2 regions of the Arthrobacter woluwensis genome follow, and region 1 is predicted to be linked to the other one. Evidence: predicted binding sites of a transcription regulator. Region 1 holds the regulator's gene; the other holds the start of a gene.
The links. Region 1 encodes Rex, which represses fermentation and respiration genes when NADH is low (regulators of the CRP and FNR family bind a similar motif). Its sites were predicted from a motif close to CTTGTGAANNNNTTCACAAG; they were not measured.

Region 1 (4,206 bases):
CGTGGGTTTTCGGAAGCGGCGCATCGCGAGCCGTAGCGAGGAACGAGCGAAGGCTCGTGTCTAAGCCGCGTGAAAACCCGCGAAAGCCGGCACGGCAGGAAGAACTACCTCCGCCCGCGGGCGTGGTTGAGACCCCTCCAGAGCCCGTACACCGCCCCGCCCACGGTGGCCGCCTTCAGGCCCAGGGTGGCGGCACGGCGGCCGGAGCGGAAGTCGTAGACCGGCCAGTTCTGGGCTTTGGCGTGACGGCGCAGACCGGCGTCGGGGTTGATCGCGACCGGGTGGCCCACCATGCTCAGCAGGGGGATGTCGTTGTGGGAGTCGCTGTAGGCCCAGCATTCCGCCAGGTCCAGCCCTTCGGCGTCGGCGAGGGCGCGGGCCGCGTCGGCTTTGGCCTCCCCGTGCAGGATGTCTCCGACCAGCCGTCCGGTGTACACGCCGTCGACCACTTCGACCCGCGTGCCCAGCGCGCCGGTCAGGCCGAGCCGTGACGCGATGGGTTCGGCCAGTTCGATCGGGGTGGCCGTGATGAGCCAGACCCTTCGGCCGACGCGCAGGTGCTGCTCGGCGAGGGCGCGGGTGCCGGGCCAGATCCGGCTGGAGATGCTCTCCTCGAAGACCTCGTCCCCGAGGGTCGCGACGTCTTCGGCGCGGATCCCGGCGGCGATCTTCATGCCGCGGTCGCGGATCTCGTGGACGTCGGAGAGCTTCTCGCCCCGGACGATGAATTTGAGCTGCTGCCAGCCGAACGAGGCGGCGTCGCGGAGGGTGAAGACCTTCCGCTCGTACATCTTGCGGGCGGCGTGGAAGATGCTGGCGCCGCGGATCAGCGTGTTGTCCACGTCGAAGAAGGCGGCTTCATGGCGGTGCAGATCGGCCACGGGAACGCTGGAGGATGATTCAGTTCGCGTGGAGGCCATGAAGACGAGTCTATCCAACGGCGCTGATGTGCCGTGGGCGCCCCGATACCGCTACCGTGGGAGGATGCGGGTCCCTGAACTTCTCCTCATCACCAAGAAGGACTGTCATCTGTGCGCCGCGGCCCGTGAGACCGTGTCCGAGGTGGCCGGCCGCCTGGGCGTCCCCTGGCGCGAATCCCTGATCGACGACGACGCCGGGCTGCGGGAACGGTTCGCCGACGAAGTGCCCGTGGTGATGATCGACGGCGTGCAGCGCGACTTCTGGACGATCGACCCCGTCCGCCTGGAACGGAAGCTGCGCGCTGCGCAGCAGGGCTGACCGAGGCCGCCCGTGAAGAAGACAGACCGATGAAGAAAAAAGAACTGAGTCCGCTGCCGACCGGGGGGAAGCCCCCTGTGGAGGTGCCGCGCACCGCGCAGGACCCGCTGAGCGGATATCCGGCTGCCGGGCAGGCGGTCAAGCAGATCCCGCCGGCCGCCGTCGCTCGTCTGACGCTCTACCTGCGCGCCCTCAACTCCCTGACCGGCGACGGCGTGGAGCGGGTCTCCTCGGAGGCGCTGGCGGAAGCGTCCGGGGTCAGCTCGGCGACGCTGCGGAAAGACCTCAGCTACATCGGCTCGCACGGCACGCGCGGCGTCGGCTACGAGGTGGATTACCTGAACCGGCAGATCGCCGCCGCGCTGGGCCTCACGCTGGACTGGAAAGTGGCAATCGTGGGTGCGGGCAACCTGGGCCGCGCGCTCGCCCGGTATGGCGGCTTCCAGTCACGCGGGTTCGACATCGTGGCGATCTTCGACGCCGACCCGCTCATCGTCGGCCAGGAGATCGGCTTCCTGCGGGTCAGCGACGTCCTCGGTCTCGAAACAGGACTGGCGCAGACCCGGGCGAACATGGTGGTGCTCGCACTGCCCGCGCATGTGGCCCAGGAGATGTGTGACCGCGTGGTCTCGGCCGGGGTGAAGAGCATTCTGAGCTTCGCGCCCATCACGCTCCAGGTCCCGGACGGGGTGAATCTGCGCAAGGTGGACATGGCCACCGAGTTGCAGATCCTGGCGTATCACGCTCAGCGTCTGGTGGACTGACCCGGCCCTTCGTGGCGCCGGAACGGCCGCGGGGATGAAAAGTCGCCGCCTGGCGGGGGAACACTCGGTAAACTTTGGTCTAGACCAAAAGATCCCGGGAGTCGAGCCTCTAGTGTTCCCTCCGTAAGGTCTCCCGCCGCAAAGGAACTCCCATGCCTCAGCCCTCCTCCGCCCCCGACGCCGTCCGCGCGCTCCTGGACTCGGCCGAGGCGGTGCTGTTCGATTTCAACGGGACGCTCTCCCTCGACGAGGACCTCATGGCCCGGCTCTACGCGGACGCCGCACGGGAGGTCTGCGGGCTGGAGCTCACTCCGGAGGAATACGGCGAGCGGTTCGTGGGCCTCAGCGATCCGGACATCTGCGCCGCCCTGGCCTCGGGGGATGAGCGCCTCGCAGCCCGCATCCTGGACCATCTCTGTGGGGCGTACCTCCGCGAGATCCGCCGGGAGCCGCGGATCCCCGCCGCGCACGTCGCCCTGGTCCGCGAACTCGTTGCCGCCGGGACGAGGGTCGCCGTCGTGACGGGCACACTGCGCCGCCTGCTGGAGCCTGCGCTGGAGGACAGTGGGCTGTCGGGGCTGATCTCCGCCACGGTCTGCAGTGACGACGTCGAGCGCGGCAAACCGGACCCGGAGGGTTTCCTGCGCGGCGCCGAGCTGCTGGGTGCGCCTGCCGCGGCGACCGTGGTCTTCGAGGACTCACTCGCCGGGGTGGCCGCTGCGCGGGCGGCGGGCATGCGGTGTGTGCTGGTCGGGCCGCTCGCCACTGCGACGCCGGCCACGGGTGCGCCCGCGGAGGTGCACCCGCTCGGGGAGCTCGCGGCGCTGGCGGCCTGAGCGCTCCCGGACGGGATTGGCTCAGGTGGCGCCGGTGGTGACCCGCAGGCGCAGGGAGTCCGAGCGGTGGATGTCCTCCGCGTACTCCACCGGCAGGCCGTCCGAACGATAGGCGGTCCTGATGATCCGCAGGACCGGGTGGCGGGCGCCGATCGAGAGGAGTTCCCGCTCTTCCGGTGTGGCCGCGGAAGGGGTGAGGTCCTCGGTCTTCCGGACGGGTTCCCAGCCGAGACCCTCCAGGCGCGCGTAGACGGAGCCGGTCAGTGATTCGACGGCGAAGCCGGGCAGCCTCTCCGTCGGGAACCACGAGTCCTCAAGCATGAGCGGTTCCCCGTCGAGGAAGCGGAGCCGACGGAGCCGGTGCGCGGGATCTCCCGCGGGGATCCGGAGCGCCTCGGCCACGTCCTCCGGAGCGGGGAAGGTTTCGGCGAGCAGGATCCGGGACTCGACCACCGCTCCGGCACGTGAAAGCTGCTGGAAGAGCCCCTGCAGGGAACCGAGTTCCAGCACGGGGACGTCCCCGGACACGAACGTCCCTCCGGCCCGTCCCGGACGGCGGCGGAGCACCCCCTGGAACTGTAGGGTCTCCAGCGCCTGCCGGAGCGTCATGCGGCTCACGCCCAGTTCCGCTGCGAGGTCACGTTCGGCCGGGAGCTTCGTGCCGGGCGCGTACCGGCCGGAGGCGATGGCGTCCCGGAGGGCGTCTTCAATGCGCTGCGAGGAGGGGCTGCCGGTCACGGGGTCAGCCTATCGCCCGGCCGTGACGGCCGCAGGAATGCCGCAGCTGGGTATGCCGATGCCGGAAATGCCGCAGCCGGGAATGCCGCAGCGCCCCGCCCAGGTGGGCGGGGCGCTGCGGGGGGACGGAACGGGTGGGAGTCGCCGTCGTCGTCCGTGAGAGGTGCGATCGTGGTCAGAGCGGTGCGCGGAAGCGGGCGAACTTCTGGAAGTCCCTGTAGAGCTTCATGCGCGCGAAGAAGGCGCCCGAGTCTGGCAGCCAGCACAGCACGATCGCGACGACGCCGCACAGGATGCTCAGCAGATCCAGGAGGGAGGGGGAACCGAAGCCGGTCACGGAGATCGCGGCCAGGACCGTGCCCAGGACCCTGGCCCAATGGTGGCCCTTCTTCACGAAGATGGCCACCAGCAGATAGAGCGCCACGGTGAGGATGAGGGTGATCACCATGGACGCGATGACCATGCCCTTGAGCGAATCGCCGCTCTGCCGGGACAGGATGTCCCTGGTGCTGGCCGGCGCCTGCTCCAGGGCCCGGCGGAACAATTCGTCCAGGTCCATGCCCAGGAACACCTGCAGCGAGGAGATGAGGCCGAAGGCGCAGCCGGAGAGGATCAGCCAGAAAGCCCAG
Region 2 (4,206 bases), 880 kb from region 1:
AGACGGCGGAGGCCGAGGCGGAACGCGACGGCGTGCGCGGCGAACGGGACGCGTTCGCCGTCACGCTGGATCCGGCCCTCCTGGCCCTCTACGAGAAGACCCTGGCCCGGCGCGGCGTGGGTGCGGCGCGACTGTTCCACGGCCACAGCGAAGGCTCGGGCCTGGACCTGAGCCCCGGTGACCTGGCCGAGGTCAGGGCCGCCGCGGAGGACGACGTGGTGTACTGCCCGGACTCCGGAGTCATCCTGGTGCGCAGCCCCGAGTGGAGCTGAACCGGGATCGTCAGTCCGTGAGGATGATGTTCAGGGCGTGAGCCTTGCGTGCCGTGCCCGGAACGAGTTCCGCCCGGTAGAGCTCGGAGGCGGCTTTGAGCAGCTGCTCGGGGGACTGCGGGGCCTTGCCTCGGCGCGTGAGCAGGTGCCGCGCCAGCTCGCCCCGCGTGTGCTTCGCGAAGTGGCTCACGACGCTCCGCTTGCCGTCGCGTTCGCGGAACACGTTCACCGCCACGGTCTGCTCCGCCGGCGGGACCCAGGCGGTGGCGTACGTGCTGGAGCGGCAGTCGACCAGGAGTTCCCCGTCGATCAGCGGGGCCAGCGCCTCGGACAGCCGGGGCTTCCAGTAGGAGGCGAGCCGGCCGAGCCCGGCCAGAGCGGTGCCCATGGACAGGCGGTAGGCGGGGACGGCGTCGTCGAATTTCAAGGCGCCCCAGAGTGCGGAGATGATGACGACGGCGTCATCCGCCTTGCGCCGCTGGGCGGCGGTCATCGAGGCGTAGCCGAGGGCGTCGTAGAGGACGCCGGAGTACACGCTGTGCGCCGGGGCGGCGGATTCGTGCCGGAGCCGGGTGTTGCGGGCCACCTCCTCGTGCAGGGAGGCTCCCACGCCCAGCAGCTCCAGCGCGTCCTCGTGGGCGCTCACGGTGCCGAGCGCTTCCAGCACCTCGGCCCGGGCGGTGTTCAGTTCCGGGAAGCTCAGGGCGGAGAAGTCGACGCCGGGGCCCTGGGAGGCGGCGGTCTTGCCTTCGGAGGGAGGGAGGAGGATCAGCACCGTTCGATGGTAGCGAATCCGGGGACCGCTCCCGATCCGGCTCGACGCCGTCCGGTCCAGGCTGGCGGCCGGGCGTGCCCGCGGCGGATAGAATGGTCGCTGGACGGGTTGGCTGGGCGATCGCGTTGACGCTCCGGCGTCACCGAGGAAAGTCCGGGCTCCGCAGAGCAGGGTGGTGGGTAACGCCCACTCGGGGTGACCCGCAGGCCAGTGCCACAGAAAACAGACCGCCACGCGCCTCGGCGCGGGGTAAGGGTGAAACGGTGGTGTAAGAGACCACCAGCTCCCCGGGTGACCGGGGAGGCTAGGTAAACCCCACCTGGAGCAAGGCCAGACAGGATGTGTTCGAGGGCTGCTCGCCCGAGCATCCGGGTAGGCCGCTTGAGGCCACTGGCAACAGTGGTCCTAGATGGATGATCGCTGCGCCGCCTCCGGTAACGGGCGCGGCTGACAGAACCCGGCTCACAGGCCAACCCGTCCACTCATCGATCCGTTTGTGACTGATGTCACCGGAGTCCCGTCCCGGAGCCGGTCCCGGGGACGATAAACTGATTCTGAACGCTGTTGTTCACCCCGCCGGGCCTGCGTTCGCCTAGGCGGTTTTTTCATGCCCTGAACTCCGGTGGCGAACTGCGCCCGACGTCGCGCGCAGAAGAGAAAGGTTCCTTGAGTGAGTCAGAACTCCGAGTCCTTCGAGCAGTGGATGAGCCGTGAGGCCAAGGCCGAGGCGATGATCCCGATCGTCGGCCGCCTGTACCGCGACAACAATGTGGTGACCAGCATCCACGGGCGCAGCCTGATCAACAAGTCCACCATGCAGATCCTCAAGGCGCACCGTTTCGCCCGCCGGATCAGCCAGCGCGAGCTGACCCTGGAAGACACCCTGCCTCTCGTGGAGGCGATCGACCGCCTCGAGCTCGGCGCCGCGGCCGTGGACCTGGCCCTGCTGAACGAGAAGTACCACGACACCGCCGCCGGCCGTCCGCTCGAGGAGTTCCTCCGTGAGGAGCTGGCCCCCGTCGTCGGCCGCCAGGGCGCCGACGACCGTACGAGCCAGGACGTGGTGCTGTACGGTTTCGGCCGCATCGGACGCCTGCTGGCCCGCATCCTCGTGGAGAAGCACGGTGGCGGCCAGGGCCTGCGCCTGCGGGCCATCGTTGTCCGCAAGGGCAGCGACAACGACCTTGCCAAGCGCGCGAGCCTGCTCCGCCGCGACTCCGTCCACGGCCCCTTCGAGGGCACCATCCAGGTGGACGAGGAATCCCAGACCATCACGGTCAACGGCATCCGCATCCAGGTCATCTACTCGGACAGCCCGTCCACCGTGGACTACACCGCGTACGGCATCGAGAACGCCCTCGTGGTGGACAACACCGGCCGCTGGCGTGACGCCGAAGGCCTCAGCCAGCACCTGCAGAGCAAGGGCGCGGCCCGCGTGCTGCTCACGGCTCCGGGCAAGGGCGAGCTGAAGAACATCGTCCACGGCATCAACCACGGTGTGATCTCGGACGAGGACACCATCGTCTCCGCCGCGAGCTGCACCACCAACGCGATCACCCCGGTCCTGAAGGCCATCAACGACAAGTTCGGCGTCCTCCACGGCCACGTCGAGACCGTCCACTCCTTCACCAACGATCAGAACCTGATCGACAACTTCCACAAGGGCGATCGCCGTGGCCGTTCCGCCGCGCTGAACATGGTCATCACCGAGACCGGCGCCGCCAAGGCCGTCGCCAAGGCCCTGCCGGAGCTGGCGGGCAAGCTCACGGGCAACGCCATCCGCGTCCCCACGCCGGATGTGTCCATGGCGATCCTGAACCTCAACCTGGAGAACGGCACCACCAAGGACGAGGTCAACGAGTACCTGCGCGAGCTGTCCCTGCACTCGGGCCTGCGCAAGCAGATCGACTTCATCGACTCGCCCGAGGTGGTCTCCACCGACTTCGTCGGCTCCCGCCGCACAGGCATCGTGGACGGCCTCGCCACGATCGCCAACGACAAGAACCTGGTCCTCTACGTCTGGTACGACAACGAGTTCGGCTACAGCTGCCAGGTCGTCCGCGTGATGGAGGAGATGGCGGGCGTGAACCCGCCTGCCTTCCCCGCCGCCTGAGCATTTCCGCTAGGAGCTGAGAGGTCACGCCACCCTGGCGTGGCCTCTCGCTTTTAACGCGGCGCGGGATCAAGATGGGCTTCATGGAACACGACACCACTTTGGAACACGCACTCGACATCGCCACCGCCAACAGCAAGGAGGCGCACCGTCTCCTTGACCAGGCGAAGGACATGCTGGCGACCGGCGACGTCACCCAGGAACGGGTGAACCAGCTCCAGGAGCTGGCCGACGCCGCTGACGCCGACCTCGTCAGGGTGCGAAAAGAGCAGTAAGACCCCGGCCCGTGTGTGAGTTTTTCCACATCCACACGGCGGGCCGCGGAACCTGTCAGTGACTCCTCCTAGGCTGGACCGGTGCGGGCATCGGTCCGGTCTGGAAGGGGTTGTCTGTGAGCGTGAACTGGACCGGTTACCGGAGACGACGACGGCGCTCCCGGTCCGCCGCGGCGCTCCTCGCCGCGGTGACGGCCGCCGTCGTGGGGCTGCTCGGCTGGTTCTTCCTGCGGGGGCAGTTCGAGATCGCGGAGGGCGGCTCCGGGCCGACCACCGCCCGTCTGTACGACATGGCCTGGATGAAGCCGCTGCCGGGCGTGCACGCCGTCCCCGACTCCCCGGCACGTGCCGTGCTGGATGCCTTGCCCGTGGCGCCGAAAGGCTCCTCCCGTGGCTACGACCGCGCGGTCTTCGGTCAGGCCTGGGCCGATGAGGACCGCAACGGCTGCGACACCCGCAATGACATCCTGCGCCGGGATCTGGACGCAGTGACGTTCACGACGAGTTCCGCGCGGACGCAGTGCCGTGTGGCCACGGGCCAGCTCTGGGACCCGTACACCGGACACCACATTCCCTTCGAGCGCGGACAGGGGAGCAGCCAGGTCATCCAGATCGACCATGTGGTGGCGCTGGCTGAAGCCTGGAAGAGCGGGGCGGACCACCTGACGGCCATTGAGCGCGAGACCCTCGCCAACGATCCACTGAACCTTCTCGCGGTGGACGGTCCGTCCAATCAGCAGAAGAGCGCCCAGGACGCGTCCACCTGGCTCC

Region 2: a site for Rex is predicted at 1,541-1,560, ahead of QFZ52_RS08820 (glyceraldehyde-3-phosphate dehydrogenase). Genes of this name have one in related genera too.

What each region holds. Positions count from the first base shown of each region.
Region 1 is NZ_JAUSXR010000001.1:2,814,175-2,818,380, reverse strand. It holds gene QFZ52_RS12875 (HAD family hydrolase) at 105-920, opposite strand; gene QFZ52_RS12870 (glutaredoxin family protein) at 985-1,239, shown strand; gene QFZ52_RS12865 (redox-sensing transcriptional repressor Rex) at 1,269-2,003, shown strand; gene QFZ52_RS12860 (HAD family hydrolase) at 2,156-2,839, shown strand; gene QFZ52_RS12855 (GntR family transcriptional regulator) at 2,861-3,577, opposite strand; gene QFZ52_RS12850 (hypothetical protein) at 3,753-4,206, opposite strand, start outside.
Region 2 is NZ_JAUSXR010000001.1:1,936,973-1,941,178, reverse strand. It holds gene QFZ52_RS08835 (zinc ribbon domain-containing protein) at 1-272, shown strand, start outside; gene QFZ52_RS08830 (YaaA family protein) at 283-1,047, opposite strand; RNA gene rnpB (RNase P RNA component class A) at 1,152-1,528, shown strand; gene QFZ52_RS08820 (glyceraldehyde-3-phosphate dehydrogenase) at 1,718-3,160, shown strand; gene QFZ52_RS08815 (hypothetical protein) at 3,244-3,435, shown strand; gene QFZ52_RS08810 (HNH endonuclease family protein) at 3,552-4,206, shown strand, end outside.